Regions from separate parts of the Micromonospora sp. WMMD1082 genome, predicted to be linked through region 2. Evidence: riboswitches for the same ligand, from Rfam matches in the RefSeq annotation. Region 2 holds a riboswitch; the other holds the start of a gene.
The links. A riboswitch is a leader RNA that binds a small molecule or an ion and turns the genes downstream of it on or off. The one in region 2 is predicted to bind cobalamin.

Region 1 (6,989 bases), 1.7 Mb from region 2:
GTGGCCGCCGTGGCGCCGGCCTGGCTGGCACCGCCGCCGACATCCGCGGCGCACTCCGCTCCGCGACCGCCGCTCGCCCCGCCGCCGGACGGTTCGACCCGCAGCGCGCCGAGCCGCGCCACCACGCAGCCGGAGGTGCAGCCATGATCGAGTTTGACCGTGTCACCGTCCACTACGCCGAGACCCGCGAACCGATGCTGCGCGACGTGAGCCTGCACATCCCGGAGGGAGAACTGTGCCTGGTCGCCGGGCGCACCGGTGCCGGCAAGTCGACCCTGCTGCGGGCCATCAACGGGCTGGTACCGCACTTCACCGGCGGCACCCTGCACGGCACCGTGACCGTGCACGGACGGGACACCCGCCAGCACCCGCCACGCGATCTCGCCGACGTCGTCGGTGTCGTCGGACAGGACCCCCTCGCCGGCTTCGTCACCGACACCGTCGAAGAGGAACTCGCCTACGGCATGGAACAACTCGCCCTTCCCACGGCGGTCATGCGCAAACGCGTCGAGGAGACCCTCGACCTGCTCGGCATCGCCGACCTGCGCGACCGCCCGCTGCGGACCCTCTCCGGCGGGCAGCAGCAGCGGGCCGCCATCGGCGCGGTCCTCACCAGCCACCCGCAGGTGCTCGTCCTCGACGAACCGACCTCCGCGTTGGATCCCACCGCCGCCGAGGACGTCCTGGCCGCCGTCACCCGCCTGGTCCACGACCTCGGCGTCACCGTCGTCGTGGCCGAACACCGCCTCGAACGCGTCGTGCAGTACGCCGACCGGCTGCTGTACCTGCCCGGCGACGGCACCGTCATCGACGGGCAACCGGCCGCGGTCCTCGCCGATGTCGACATCGCCCCACCGCTGGTGGAACTGGGCCGGGTCGCCGGCTGGATACCCCTACCCCTGTCCGTACGCGACGCCCGCCGCCACGCGACGGATCTCCGGCAGCGGCTCGCCGACACCGCGCCACCCCCGGTAAAGCCGCACCCGGATGGCGCCCCGGTGCTGACCGCCCGCCGGGTCGTGGTCCGCTACCCGGGCACCGTCGCCGTGGCCGGCGTCGACCTCGATCTGCACCCAGGCCAGATCGTCGCCCTGATGGGACGCAACGGTTCCGGAAAATCCAGCCTGCTCTGGGCGCTGCAGGGCAGCGGACCCCGACAGGGCGGCACGGTCACCGGCCCCGACGGTGCCACCGACCCGAAGACACTCCCCGCCGGCCGTGCCCGCCGCCAGGTGGGGCTGGTTCCGCAAACCCCGGCCGACCTGCTCTACCTCGAAACGGTCAACGCCGAGTGCACGCAGGCCGACCGCGAGGCCGACGCCCCCGCCGGCACCTGCCGGGCGCTGCTCGACGACCTCACCCCGGGGCTGCCCGCCGACCAGCACCCACGCGACCTGTCCGAAGGGCAACGCCTGGCCCTCGCGCTCGCGGTCCAGCTCACCGCCGCCCCACCGGTCGTCCTGCTCGACGAGCCGACCCGAGGGCTGGACTACCTCGCCAAACGACAGTTCACCGCCATCGTCCAGCGTTTGGCCACCGAGGGCCGAGCGGTCATGGTCGCCACCCACGACGTCGAACTCGTCGCTGGCCTCGCCGACCGGATCGTCGTGATGGCTCAGGGTGAGATCGTGGCCGACGGCACCGCCGCCGAGGTCATGCTCGCCTCACCCGCCTTCGCTCCCCAGGCCGCCAAGGTCCTGGCCCCCCAACCCTGGCTCACCGTGGACCAGGTCACCGCCGCGCTGAACCGCCTCGGGGCACGGGGATGACGACCGCCCTGCGGGTCGCCCCGCGCACCGCCGTCATCCTGATCCTCGCCTCCGCTGCCGCGCTGGCCACCTTCACCTGGCCGTTCTTCGTACCCGCCCAACCCGAGACCATGGCCCGCACCACCGAGGCGCCACTGGTCTTCATCGTCGTACTCCCGGTCCTGCTGGCCCTCGTACTGGCCGAACTCAGCTCCGGTGGCATTGACAGCAAGGCCCTGGCGATGCTCGGCGTGCTGGCCGCCGTCAACGCCGCCCTACGCCCGCTCGGCCCCGGCACCGCCGGCATCGAAACGGTGTTCTTCCTCCTCGTCCTCGCCGGCCGGGTCTTCGGAGCAGGCTTCGGATTCCTGCTCGGCGCCACCTCGCTGTTCGCCTCCGCCCTGCTCACCGCCGGCGTCGGGCCGTGGCTGCCGTTCCAGATGCTGGCCGCCGCCTGGGTCGGCCTCGGCGCCGGCCTGTTACCCGCACGGCCACGCGGCCGGGCCGAGATCGCCATGCTGGCCGGCTACGGCACCGTCGCCGCCTACGGCTACGGGCTGCTGATGAACCTCTGGTTCTGGCCGTTCAGTATCGGCGCGGACACCCAACTCTCCTACGTCGCCGGCGCGCCAGTCCTGGAGAACCTGCACCGCTTCGCCCTGTTCACCGCTATCACCTCCACCTTCGGCTGGGACACCGGCCGCGCCATCACCACCGCCGCCGCCATCACCCTGGTCGGACCCGCCGTCCTGGCCGCACTCCGCCGCGCCGCCCGCCGGGCCGCGTTCAACGCACCAGTCACCTTCGCCACGACACCGGCGCCCGCCGCGCTCCCGCCCGCGCCGGATGTCGATTCCGGCCCGCGGATCGGGGACCAGCCGGCTGCGGCAATCGACGCCAACCCGCCGCCCAAGCCGCCCGCGCAATAGCGACACAGCGATGGACGCCAGCGGCAGGAGACCGGAGCGGCCCGTGGCGAGAACTTGCTGCTCGTCGATCGGACGATAGGGGTGAACGACGAACGCGGTCATGCGCTCGTCCTTTCCCGATTTTCAGCCCGCGCCGCTTCCGGTCAGACCGGCAACGGCTGCCACCGCGTCGGCGAGGCTGAGGCAGGGACCCACTATCCCGGCGGGCGGGTTGGCTTGCGGTGGCCAACCCTGCCCGGCGGTCACAAGGGTGGGCCGCCAGCCCGGCATGCCGGTGAGCGTGCTGAGTATCTCGGGTGCGCGCGGATGCCGGGCGTGACTCCACACCACGACGGCGGCAGGTCGGCTGCGGCCGACCGCGTCGGTGAGCGTCGCGGGGCGTAGCCCGGCTCCCAGGTAGATCGAGGCGATCTTGCCCTCGGCGAGCGCAGCGGCGAGGGCGTCCAGGGCGACGGTGTCGCGGCGGTCGTCGACGGCGACGAGCAGGACCCGCACCGGCGACCCGGCGGGAGGCCGGGGTACGGCGGCGAAGACCTCGCTCAGACAGCGGGCAAGCACGCGGCGGGTGAGCGCTCTGCGTGGCTCGCCGTATCGGGCTCGGCTGATGTGTGTGAAGGCGGGGCCGGCCAGGGTGTGCCAGGTGTGCACCACTCCGTGTGTGGTGACCGCGGCTGTCAACGTCTCGCGCAGGGTGAGCACGTCCAGGCGGCGAGCGGCGCGGGCGACACCGCGGGCGGCGGCCTGGGTGCGGGGGTCGCCGGCAGGGTGGTCGGCCGGTGGCAGTGTCGTCTGCCGGCGGGCCCGGTGGGCGGCTTCGGCGGCGGACAGGCCACGCGCGGTCAGCTGGGCCATCACCGTGAGCATGGCTACGTCGTGTGGGGTGTAGCGGCGGTGCTGGCCGGCTCGGTGGCCGGTAGGTCCGAGCCCGTACCGCTGGTGCCAGGAGCGTAGGGTGGTGGGTGCCACACCGAGCCGACGGGCCAGTGCCCCGGCGGGTAGTCCCGATTCGATCCGGACGTCAGGATCGTGGGGCGCCGGGGTGTCCTGCCGGCCGGTTGCCGGCGTGGGCTGACGAGGCTGGTCGTCGTTCACCTGCGCCCCCGCCACATGGTCACTGACCAGGTCCCGTAGCTGACGGGAGTGGCAGTCTCGGTGGTCGGACAGGTATGGATGTGGACGGACTCATCGTTTCGGTTCGGGGGTGGGCGCCGGTTGTGGGAATCGCTGCGAGCGCAGCAGGTCGCCGATCTGACTGTCGATATCGCGGTGGGTCTCGCAGCAGGCCGGTGTGTCGACAAGGATCTGCTGGATGTCGGCGAGCAGGCTGGTCAGGGCCCGGACCTGGCCGGTCAGGCCACGGAATCGGGCTTCGCGTGCCCCGAGTTGCCGTCGCGCGGTGGCGAGACGTTCATAGTCGGCCACCGGCAGCACGATGAGGTCTTCGCCATCGATCGTCGCGCGCCGGGGTCGGAGGGGCTTGCTCATCGGGTGCTCCGCTCGTCGGGCGGAACAGGGGTGCCGGGCGTCTGCGTGGCCCGGATCCCCGGAGGATGGGCGGCGGGCCCGTACGGCTGTGGGCGTACGCAGTGGTCGTCGGCGATCAGCTTCTCGACCACGGACTGCATGTCGAGGCGGGATTCGGCCCGGCGCAGGTCGTCCGGGTGTGATGAGGTGGCGGGCCAGATCGGGGCCAGAAGTTGGCAGCAGTCTTCGTCGGGTAGGCAGGAGATGTCCGCAGTGCCGATGGTGCGGGCCTGTTGGATGATCTCTTCCTTGTCCCAGCCGATGAGCGGCCGTAGCACGGGCCTGCGAATCGCCTCGTCGACGGTGGCGAGGTTCGTCACCGTCTGGCTGGCCACCTGGCCGAGGCTGTCGCCGGTGACGAGAGCCTGTGCCGGCGTGTTGCTGGCCAGGGCGTCGGCGACCCGCAGCATGAGTCGCCGGTAGGCGATGGTGCGGAAGCGGCCAGTACCGGCGAGGGCGAGCATCTTCTGCGCGGAGCCGATGGGAATGATGTGCAGTCGGCCCGGCGGCTGGTAGCGGTTGAGTTCCCGAGCCAACGCGTAGGCCTTGTAGGCGGAGGACGGGCCGGTGTAGGGCGCGCCGGTGAAGTGCACGAAGTCGCAGCGCAGGCCACGGCGCATGGCGCGGTGGGCAGCGACGGGTGAGTCGTAGCCGCCGGAGAGCAGCACGAGTGCGCGTCCGCTGGTGCCGACGGGCAGACCGCCCTGCCCGCGCTGGCGTCGGATCGACAGGAAGCAGCGCCGTTCGGCTACCTCTACCGTGAGTTGCACATCTGGTGTGGTGAGGTCGACGGTGGCGCCGGTGGTGCGGCAGAGGTGGTGCCCGAGCGTCCCCGCGATCTCGCTGGAGGTCATCGGGAACGTCTTGTCCCGCCGGTGTGCGCGAACTGCGATGGTAAGTGCTGGGGCGGTGACCCGAAGCGGTCGCAGGAGCGCGACGGCGGCGTTGGCGACGTCGTCCCATTCCGCGGGTACTTCGATAGCGGGGTGGATGTTTCTGATGCCCATGACGCGTCGCACCCGGTCGAGTAGCTGTGGCTGGTTGACGGCTCCTCGCACCACGGTGACGCCGGGTCTGGTGCGTATCCGCACCGGAGCGGGGATGTCGCGTAGCGCGTCGCGCAGGTTCGCATCGAGGCGATCTTCGAATCGCTTCCGGTTGCGGCCTTTGAGGAACATCTCCCCGTGCTTGAGCAGCAGACAGTGCTGTCCGCTAGCGCTGGTCGCCGGGCCGTTGCCGGGCGGGGTGTGTTCTCGGATCGATGACGCATGCACCGTGGTCTCCTTCTGCGAGCCGCAGGGACTCGGCAGGGGAGGGGGCGCGATCGAGCGCAGCACGGATAGCGTGCTGACGCTGATGGTCGACCCGCCCTCGAAGGTCACCGAGTCCGCCACATGCCTCGTGCATGTGGGCAGCGGGCAGGTCTTCGGACTCGTGGGCGTGACCGGGGGACCCGGTGTTCCTATTGGCCGTCACTTCCCAGACCCGGATCGGGCCCAGTGTCTTCGACGGCGGTCGTTCCCACTCACCGCTGCGGGGCAGTCCCGGACTCACACCGGGTTCCCTCTTGCGCCGCCATGACTGGATGCCACCGCGGACCGGCTGCGAGGCAAGGATATCGTGTCGGACCGGGCGGACCGACCGCCACTGGAACGGTATCGCCGTCACGGGCCGGTTCGACGGGCCCGGTCTGCGATGTCGCCGTTCGGCTGAGGATGCGGAGTGTCGAGCAGACCGCTGGAGCGCAACGTGCGGTGCACGATCGGATCGTCTGCCGGCAGACCGTATCGGTGCCGGTACACGGTGAGCACGACGTCACGAAGGTGCGCAGTGTGCAGCGGCGCAGTTGCCGCCGCGCGGGTGTCGGCAGCGAGCAGCCGCAGCGGATGCGCTGCCGTCTGATGCGGTGGCGCGTAGTCCCGAATCGGCAGCACCTGGACGCCCAGTCGGCGGTAGAAGGCGACGCGCCGGTGCCGCAGGGTCTGGTCGGTGTGGTCGATTCCGGGCTCGTCGGGATCCTCGACGTCCAGCAGCACCCAGCTGCGGCCATGCGCAGCCCACCTGCGGCACAGCCGTCGCCACAGCTGTGTGCCGAGCCCACGGCCGCGGGCCGCGACGGTGAAGTAGCGCAGGAACACCCACGGAGTGTGCGCGAGGTCGCGGGAAACGGCGAACCCGGCCAGTGTGCCGTTGATGACCGCCACGGTCACGTCGTCGCGGAGCAAGTCGGGAAACGGTGCCCGCAACCTGTCCGGGAAGCTGCTGGTGTAGAGGGCCTCGACGTCTGCGAGGGTGACGCCGTCGAGGCTGTCGGCCGGGATCAGGTCCATCGGAACGTGCCGCCGATCATCGTACGGAGCACCGGGATGTCCGCGATGCGATCGGGCGAGACCGCCGTAGGGTCGTCGCCGAGTACGGTCAGGTCGGCAAGCTTGCCGACGGTGAGGGAACCGGTGCGGTGTTCCTGGCGGGATGCGTACGCGGAACCGAGGGTGTAGGCGCGCAGCGCCTGCCGTACCGTGATCTCTTCCTCGGCTGCGAACGGTACTCCTGACGCGGTACGGCGGGTGACCATCGACTGGATGCCGCGCAGTGGTGCGCCCGTGACCACCGGTCGGTCGGAGCTGCCAGGCAGGACCATCCCGGCGTCGAGCAGAGACCGCAGCCGGTAGGCCCAGGGCACCCGATCGGCTCCGAGTGCCTGCCGCATCCCGTCACCGATCTCGGTCACGAAGCGCGCCTGGGGTACGGGCACCACCCCCAAGGCGGCGGCACGGCGTAGCTGGTC
Region 2 (6,989 bases):
GTGATCAGGTCTGCTGCAATCGCACGCAGCGTATCTCGCGTGGGCTTGGGTGCCAGCGCAAGGGCTTGTAGTTGTTCGTGCGCTGCGGCGTAGGCGGCGATCTCCCCTGGACGTTCCAGGTATAGCGCCCCGGTCAGGGTGTCGACGTAGACCATGCGCTCCTCGGCTGCGTCCGGGTAGGGTTCGGGCATCGGCGGAAAGTCGAGGATCACGAAACTGCCATCGAACCCGACGCCAGCCGAGTAAGGCAGCAGCTGAATCTGGACGTTGCTCCGTGTGGACTCCTCCACCAGTCGTGTGAGCTGCTGGTGCAGTACCTCCGGACCGCCAACCATCCGGCGGGCCGCGCCCTCGTCGATGACCACGCGGAGCATCGGCGGGTCGTCGACCGTCAGGATGGCTTGCCGCTCCATCCGCAGCGCGACCTGTCGCTCAACCTCGCCGTCTCGCATCGGGACCGGCGCACCCTCGAAGGCTGCCCGCGCGTATTCCTCGGTCTGCAACAGGCCGGGCACCATCTGGCACTCGTAGGTGCGGATGACGGACGCCTCGGACTCCATCCCGACATACGCGGCGAACCAGTCGGGCAAGACGTCGCTGTACCGCTGCCACCACCCGCGCTGCTTCGCCTGACGAGCTACCGCGATCACTGCTTCGGCCTGGGCACCTTCCACGCCGTACAGCGACAGCAGGGCCCGCACGTCGTTCGGGTGTGGCCGGACCTCGGCCGTCTCGATTCGGCTGAGCCAGCTCGCGTCATGGTCGACGCGCCTCGCCGCTTCCGCTGACGTGATCCCTGCTCTGTCACGGAGTTGCCGGAGGGTCAGCGCCAAGCGTCGGCGCCTGACGGTAGGGCTCTGACGTGGAGGCATGACCGTCATCTTGCCATGCGAAAAACCTGACTTCCCTTCGCAGACACGCAGAAGGAAAGTCGACGATCCGCATATTGCGGATTGCCCTCGTGCATGGGACGGTGTTGCCGGGTGTGGTGGTCGGATGACCGTGCGTGGCCCGGCTGCCGCGCCCCTATCGACAAGGGGGCCAGATGAGCCGGCACATGACCTACGACCAGTTCCTGCTTGGCGCAGCGTTCACGCTTGCGCGCAGGCACCGTCCGACGTGGAATCACATCCCCAGGCGGGCGACCTGCCGATGCGGACGGGATCTCCGCTGCCGAGCCACGTACCGGGTGCCAATCAACCGGGGCTACTGGCCGAGGGAGGCGCCATGACCGCGCACGGGCCGGTGCTGCCCATCTGGACCTGTGCCGGGTGTGGTGCTCCCTGGCCATGCCGCACCCGTCGGGCTGAGCTGCAAGCCGAGTACGACAAGGCTCCGGTGTCCCTGGCGCTCTACCTGGGCTCGTGCATGCTGGCAGCCAGTCAGGACATGGGATGGGCTCCGGCCGGGCAGTTGCACCGAAGGTTCCTCGGATGGCTACCGTGACCACACTCCGCGCTGGCGACCTGCTCCGTGTAGGGCCTGAGGCCAGCGTGCAGTTCTTCCGGCCGATCCTGTTCCGCGTGATCCGGGTGCTGGATCGGACCACCTACGACGGGTGGATCTGGCTCGAAGGCTACGAGTTGAACCCGGCAGGGGAAGCGGTCAACCGGCGGGCCATCTTCGTCCAGCCGGCTGGGCTGCGGATCGCCCCGACACCCGTGATGGTCGGGCAACCGAGGCGGAAGAGGCTCCCAGCCGGCGCGTGACGATCTCAGTCGTATGGGCGGTTGTCCCGCGCCTCCGGATCGGCCGAGAACGTGTGGAGTTCCGTAGCGCCATCGTCGGCAGACAACCACACGGGGTGCCACGCCTTCGCGGCGGCAGCGTTGCGGACAGCGGTACGGCAGTGTGGGCAGCCAACGTGCAGTGGCTGCCCCTGCCGTGGCGCGCCGGGCGGTCCCGTACGGAAGGACCGCCCGGCGCAACGATGTCAGGTTCCGCGTACCTCGGTGGCGGCCGTGACCAGGTGCCGCAGGGACGCCTCGACCTCGGGGTAGCCGCGGGTCTTCAGGCCGCAGTCCGGGTTCACCCACAACCGCCGGGCCGGCACCGCCGCGACGGCCCGGCGCAGCGCCTCGATGACTTCGTCCTGCGGCGGCACCCGGGGTGAGTGGATGTCCCACACCCCGGGGCCGACACCCCGGCCGTAGCCGATCGCGGCGAGGTCGTCGAGCACCTCCATCTTGGAGCGGGACGCCTCGATGCTGGTGACGTCGGCGTCGAGCGCGTCGATGGCGGTGATCACCTCGCCGAACTCGGAGTAGCAGAGGTGGGTGTGGATCTGCGTGTCGTCGGCGACGCCGCTGGTGGCCAGGCGGAACGCGGCGACGGCCCAGTCCAGGTACGCCTGCTGGTCGGCCCGGCGCAGCGGCAGCGTCTCGCGCAGCGCCGGCTCGTCGACCTGGATGACCCGGATGCCGGCGGACTCCAGGTCGTGGCACTCGTCGCGCAGGGCGAGCGCGACCTGGTCGGCGGTGTCTGCCGAGGGCTGGTCGTCCCGGACGAACGACCAGGCCAGGATGGTGACCGGGCCGGTGAGCATGCCCTTGACCGGCTTGCTGGTCAGCGACTGCGCGTAGGTGGACCACGCGACGGTCATCGGCGCCTTCCGCGCCACGTCGCCGTAGATGATCGGCGGGCGTACGCAGCGGGAGCCGTACGACTGCACCCAGCCGTGCTCGGTGGCGGCGAACCCGTCGAGCTGCTCCCCGAAGTACTGCACCATGTCGTTGCGTTCCGGTTCGCCGTGCACGAGCACGTCCAGTCCCAGCCGCTCCTGTAGCCGGATGACGTGCTCGACCTCGGCGCGCATCCGCGCCGTGTACCCCGCGTCGTCGAGGCTGCCCGCGCGGTGCGCGGCCCGGGCCTTGCGCAGCTCGGCGGTCTGCGGGAACGACCCGATCGTGGTGGTCGGCAACTCCGGCAGCCCGAGCCGGTCCTGCTGCCGGGCGGCCCGGCTGGCGTAGTCGCCGCGCTGCCGGTCGGTGGGGCGCAGCGCGGCCAGGCGTCCCCGGACGTCGTCGTGGCGCCAGGCCGCCGGGATGGGCGGCAACGGCGCGGGCAACGCGGTGGTGCCGTCGCGCAGCGCGCGGCCGAGCAGGACGACCTCGTCGACCTTCTGCCGGGCGAACGCGAGCCGCTCGGACAACTGGGGGTCGAGGCGGGTCTCGCCGGACAGGTCGACCGGGACGTGCAGCAGGGAGCAGGACGTGGCCACCGCGACCTGGTCGGCCAGCCCGGCGACCGTCGCTCCGGCCGCGACGGCGGCCCGCAGGTCGGTACGCCAGATGTTGCGGCCGTCGACCAGGCCGGCGACGATGGTCCGGCCACCCAGCGGGCCGGCGGCGGCGAGCCGGTGCAGGTTGCCCGGCCCGGCGACCAGGTCCAGGCCGATGGCCTCGACCGGCGTGTCCAGCAGGGCCGGTAGAGCGTCGCCGAGTTCGCCGAAGTAGGTCGCCACGAAGATCTGCGGCCGCCGCGCCAGCTCACCGAGCCGGGTGTACGCGCGGCGAAGGGCGTCGATCTCCGCCGGGCTACGGTCGGCGACGTAGGCGGGCTCGTCCAGCTGCACCCAGGCAACCCCCGCCTCGGCCAGCGCGGTGAGGATCCGGGCGTACGTCTCGACCAGGTCGTCGAGGCGGGCGAACGGATCGTCGCCCTTGGCCAGCAGCAGGAACGTGGCCGGCCCGACGAGCACCGGTCGGGTGGTGATGCCCAGCTCGCGGGCCTCGGCGTACTCGCCCAGCGCCTTCGCCGGGTTCGCGGTGAAGACGGTGTCGGCGCCGATCTCCGGCACCAGGTAGTGGTAGTTGGTGTCGAACCACTTCGTCAGCTCCAGCGCCGGCTCGGCGTCGACGCCCCGGGCCATGGCGAAGTACGTGTCCAGCGCCGACAGGCCCAGCCGGGCGAACCGGGCCGGGATCGCGCCGACGGCCACGGCGGTGTCGAGCACGTGGTCGTAGTAGGAGAAGGTGTTCGACGGGATCGCGTCGAGGCGGGCATCGCGCAGCGTACGCCAGACCTCGGCCCGGAGCCGGGCGGCGGTGCTCTCCAGATCGCCGGCGTCGACGGTGCCGGCCCAGTACGCCTCCACGGCCTTCTTCAGCTCGCGGTGGGGGCCGATGCGCGGGTAGCCGAGCACGGTGCTGCGACCAAATGCGGTGGTCATCCAGGGGTCCTTCCCTCGAAGTGCCCGGCGGCACGGGAGGGGAGGCAGGTAGGTCGGGTACCGGCTTCCGCCCTGGCCCTCCCGAGAGGCCGCCGACGGCGCACACCGGCGGCGTGCGCAGCGCTGGCAGGTCTTCGGACTCGTGGGCCTGACACCGGGTCACCTCGTGACACCGGGTCGCCTACTGGCCGTCGCTTCCCAGACCTCGCGGTCCAGTGCTCTGTTGACGGCGGTCGTTCCCACTCACCGCTGCGGGGCAGTCCCGGTCTCGCACCGGGTTCCCTCTTACGACGTCCCCACCGCCAGGGCCGGGACGAACCAACACCGTTGACCATCATATGCGCCCCGCGGGCCGCCCGGCGAGATCGAGAAGATCGTCACCGGGCGGCCGTTGGTGCGGCGTCGGTCAGAAGTCGTCGTCGAAGGCGACCGTGCCGGTCACCCCGACCTGGTACGCCGACACCCGCCGCTCGAAGAAGTTGGACAGCTCCTGCACGTCCTGCAACTCCATGAAGGCGAACGGGTTCTTCGACCCGTACAGCGGTGCGATGTCGAGCTGCGCGAGCCGGCGGTCGGCCACGTGCTGGAGGTACTCGCGCATGTCGGTCAGGGAGAGCCCGGACACGCCCTGTTCGAGCAGGTCCTCGGCGAACTGCACCTCGCACTCGACCGCCTCGGCGAGCATCTCGCGTACCTGGCCGGCGAGGTCGTCGTCGAACAGGTCCGGCTCCTCCCGGCGCACGGTGTCGACCACGTCGAAGGCGAAGGCCATGTGCATCGACTCGTCGCGGAACACCCAGTTGGTGCCGGAGGCGAGACCGTGCAGCACCCCCCGGGACCGCAGGAAGTAGACGTAGGCGAACGCGCCGTAGAAGAACAAGCCCTCAATGCAGGCCGCGAAGCAGATCAGGTTCAGCAGGAACGCCCGCCGGTCGTCCCGCGTCCTCAGCTCCCGCAGCTCGAAGATCGAGTCGATCCAGCGGAAGCAGAACTCGGCCTTGCGGCGGATCGACGGGATGTTCTCCACCGCGGCGAACGCCTCGTACCGCTCCTGCTCGTCGGGCACGTAGGTGTCCAGCAGGTTGAGGTAGAACTGGACGTGCACCGCCTCCTCGAACAGCTGGCGGGACAGGTAGAGCCGACCCTCGGGGCTGTTGACGTGCTGGTAGAGGTTGAGCACCAGGTTGTTGGCGACGATGGTGTCGCCGGTGGCGAAGAACGCCACCAGCCGGCTGACCAGGTGCCGCTCCGCCGGGGACAGCTTGGCCAGGTCGGCGAGGTCGGAGTGCAGGTCGACCTCCTCGACGGTCCAGGTGTTCTTGATCGCGTCCCGGAACCGGTCGAAGAAGTGCGGGTAGCGCATCGGCCGCAGGGTCAGGTCCATGCCCGGGTCGAGCAGCAGGTGCCGCGAGCCGGCGCTGCTGGTGCTGGTGCTGGGTTCGGAAACGGTGGTCATTGGCATGCCTCGCAGCTTTCGGGGTTTTCCAGGGAGCAGGCCAGCGCCTCGTCGTCGGTCACCGTGACGAGCGGTGTGACCGCCCGGGTGGCGGTCGGCGTGACGGCGACGGTGGCCTGCTGGATCCGCGTCGCCGGGCGCGAACGCAGGTAGTAGGTGGTCTTCAGCCCGGACTTCCAGGCGTACAGGTACATCGAGGAGAGCTTGCCGATGGTCGGCGCGCTCATGAACAGGTTCAGCGACTGCGACTGGTCGATGTACGGCGCGCGGGCCGCCGCCAGGTCGATCAGGGCCCGCTGCGGCAACTCCCACGCGGTACGGAACAGCTCCCGCACGTCCGTCGGCAGCTCGGCGATGGCCTGTACCGACCCTTCGGCGCGTTTGATCTGCTCGCGGATGGGTGCCGTCCAGAGCCCGCGCGCCTTCAGCTCGCGGACCAGATAGGTGTTGATCTGGAGGAACTCCCCGGACATCGTCTCCCGCTTGAACAGGTTGGACACCTGCGGTTCGATGCACTCGTAGCAGCCGGCGATCGAGGCGATCGTCGCGGTCGGCGCGATCGCCACCAGCAGCGAGTTCCGCAGGCCGTGTGCGGCGATCGTCTCGCGCAGCGCGGCCCACCGCGGCACCTGGGTGACGTCGGCGCCCCAGAGGTCGGGGTGCAACTCGCCCCGGGCCGCCCGGGTCTCGGCGTACGCCGGATGCGGGCCGAACCGCTCGGCGAGCCCGGCCGACGTCTCCAGCGCGGTCAGGAAGACCTCCTCCTGCACCCGGGTCGACAGCTCCCGGGCCTGCGCGGAGTCGAACGGCAGCCGCAGCGTGAAGAACGCGTCCTGCAGACCCATCAGCCCGAGCCCGACGGGGCGCCAGCGGGGGTTCGACGCGGCGGCCTGCTCGGCCGGGTAGTAGTTGATGTCGATCACCCGGTCGAGGAAGACCACCGCCGTGCGGACGGTCGCGCGCAGCCGCTCCCAGTCGACCCCGTCGGCGGTGACGTGCGCGCCCAGGTTGACCGACCCCAGGTTGCAGACCGCGGTCTCGGCGTCGTCGTTGACCTCCAGGATCTCGGTGCACAGATTGGACAGATGGATGGTGTTGCCCGGCCCGCCGGTCTGGTTGGACAGCCGGTTCGAGGCGTCCTTGAACGTCATCCACCCGTTGCCGGTCTGCGCGAGGGTGCGCATCATCCGCCCGTACAGCTCGCGGGCCTTGACGGTCCGGACCGCCTTCTTCTCCGCCGCCCGGTACGCCTCGTCGAACGCCTCGCCGAACAGGTCGGGCAGCTCCGGCGCCTCGGAGGGGTCGATCAGCGACCAGTCGCCGTCCGCCTCGACCCGCCGCATGAACTCGTCCGGGATCCAG

Region 1: linked by a shared signal. The riboswitch ahead of thiI (tRNA uracil 4-sulfurtransferase ThiI) and the one ahead of metE (5-methyltetrahydropteroyltriglutamate--homocysteine S-methyltransferase) in region 2 are both predicted to bind cobalamin.

Annotation. Positions count from the first base shown of each region.
Region 1 is NZ_JARUBM010000002.1:3,742,815-3,749,803, forward strand. It holds gene O7615_RS17320 (CbiQ family ECF transporter T component) at 1-147, shown strand, start outside; gene O7615_RS17325 (ABC transporter ATP-binding protein) at 144-1,769, shown strand; gene O7615_RS17330 (ECF transporter S component) at 1,766-2,677, shown strand; gene O7615_RS17335 (MerR family transcriptional regulator) at 2,801-3,769, opposite strand; gene O7615_RS17340 (hypothetical protein) at 3,860-4,162, opposite strand; gene thiI (tRNA uracil 4-sulfurtransferase ThiI) at 4,159-5,475, opposite strand; cobalamin riboswitch at 5,601-5,819, opposite strand; gene O7615_RS17350 (GNAT family N-acetyltransferase) at 5,866-6,531, opposite strand; gene O7615_RS17355 (amidohydrolase) at 6,522-6,989, opposite strand, start outside.
Region 2 is NZ_JARUBM010000002.1:5,448,659-5,455,647, reverse strand. It holds gene O7615_RS25070 (helix-turn-helix transcriptional regulator) at 1-833, opposite strand, end outside; gene O7615_RS25065 (hypothetical protein) at 1,434-1,709, shown strand; gene metE (5-methyltetrahydropteroyltriglutamate--homocysteine S-methyltransferase) at 1,934-4,171, opposite strand; cobalamin riboswitch at 4,279-4,509, opposite strand; gene O7615_RS25055 (ribonucleotide-diphosphate reductase subunit beta) at 4,578-5,627, opposite strand; gene O7615_RS25050 (ribonucleoside-diphosphate reductase subunit alpha) at 5,624-6,989, opposite strand, start outside.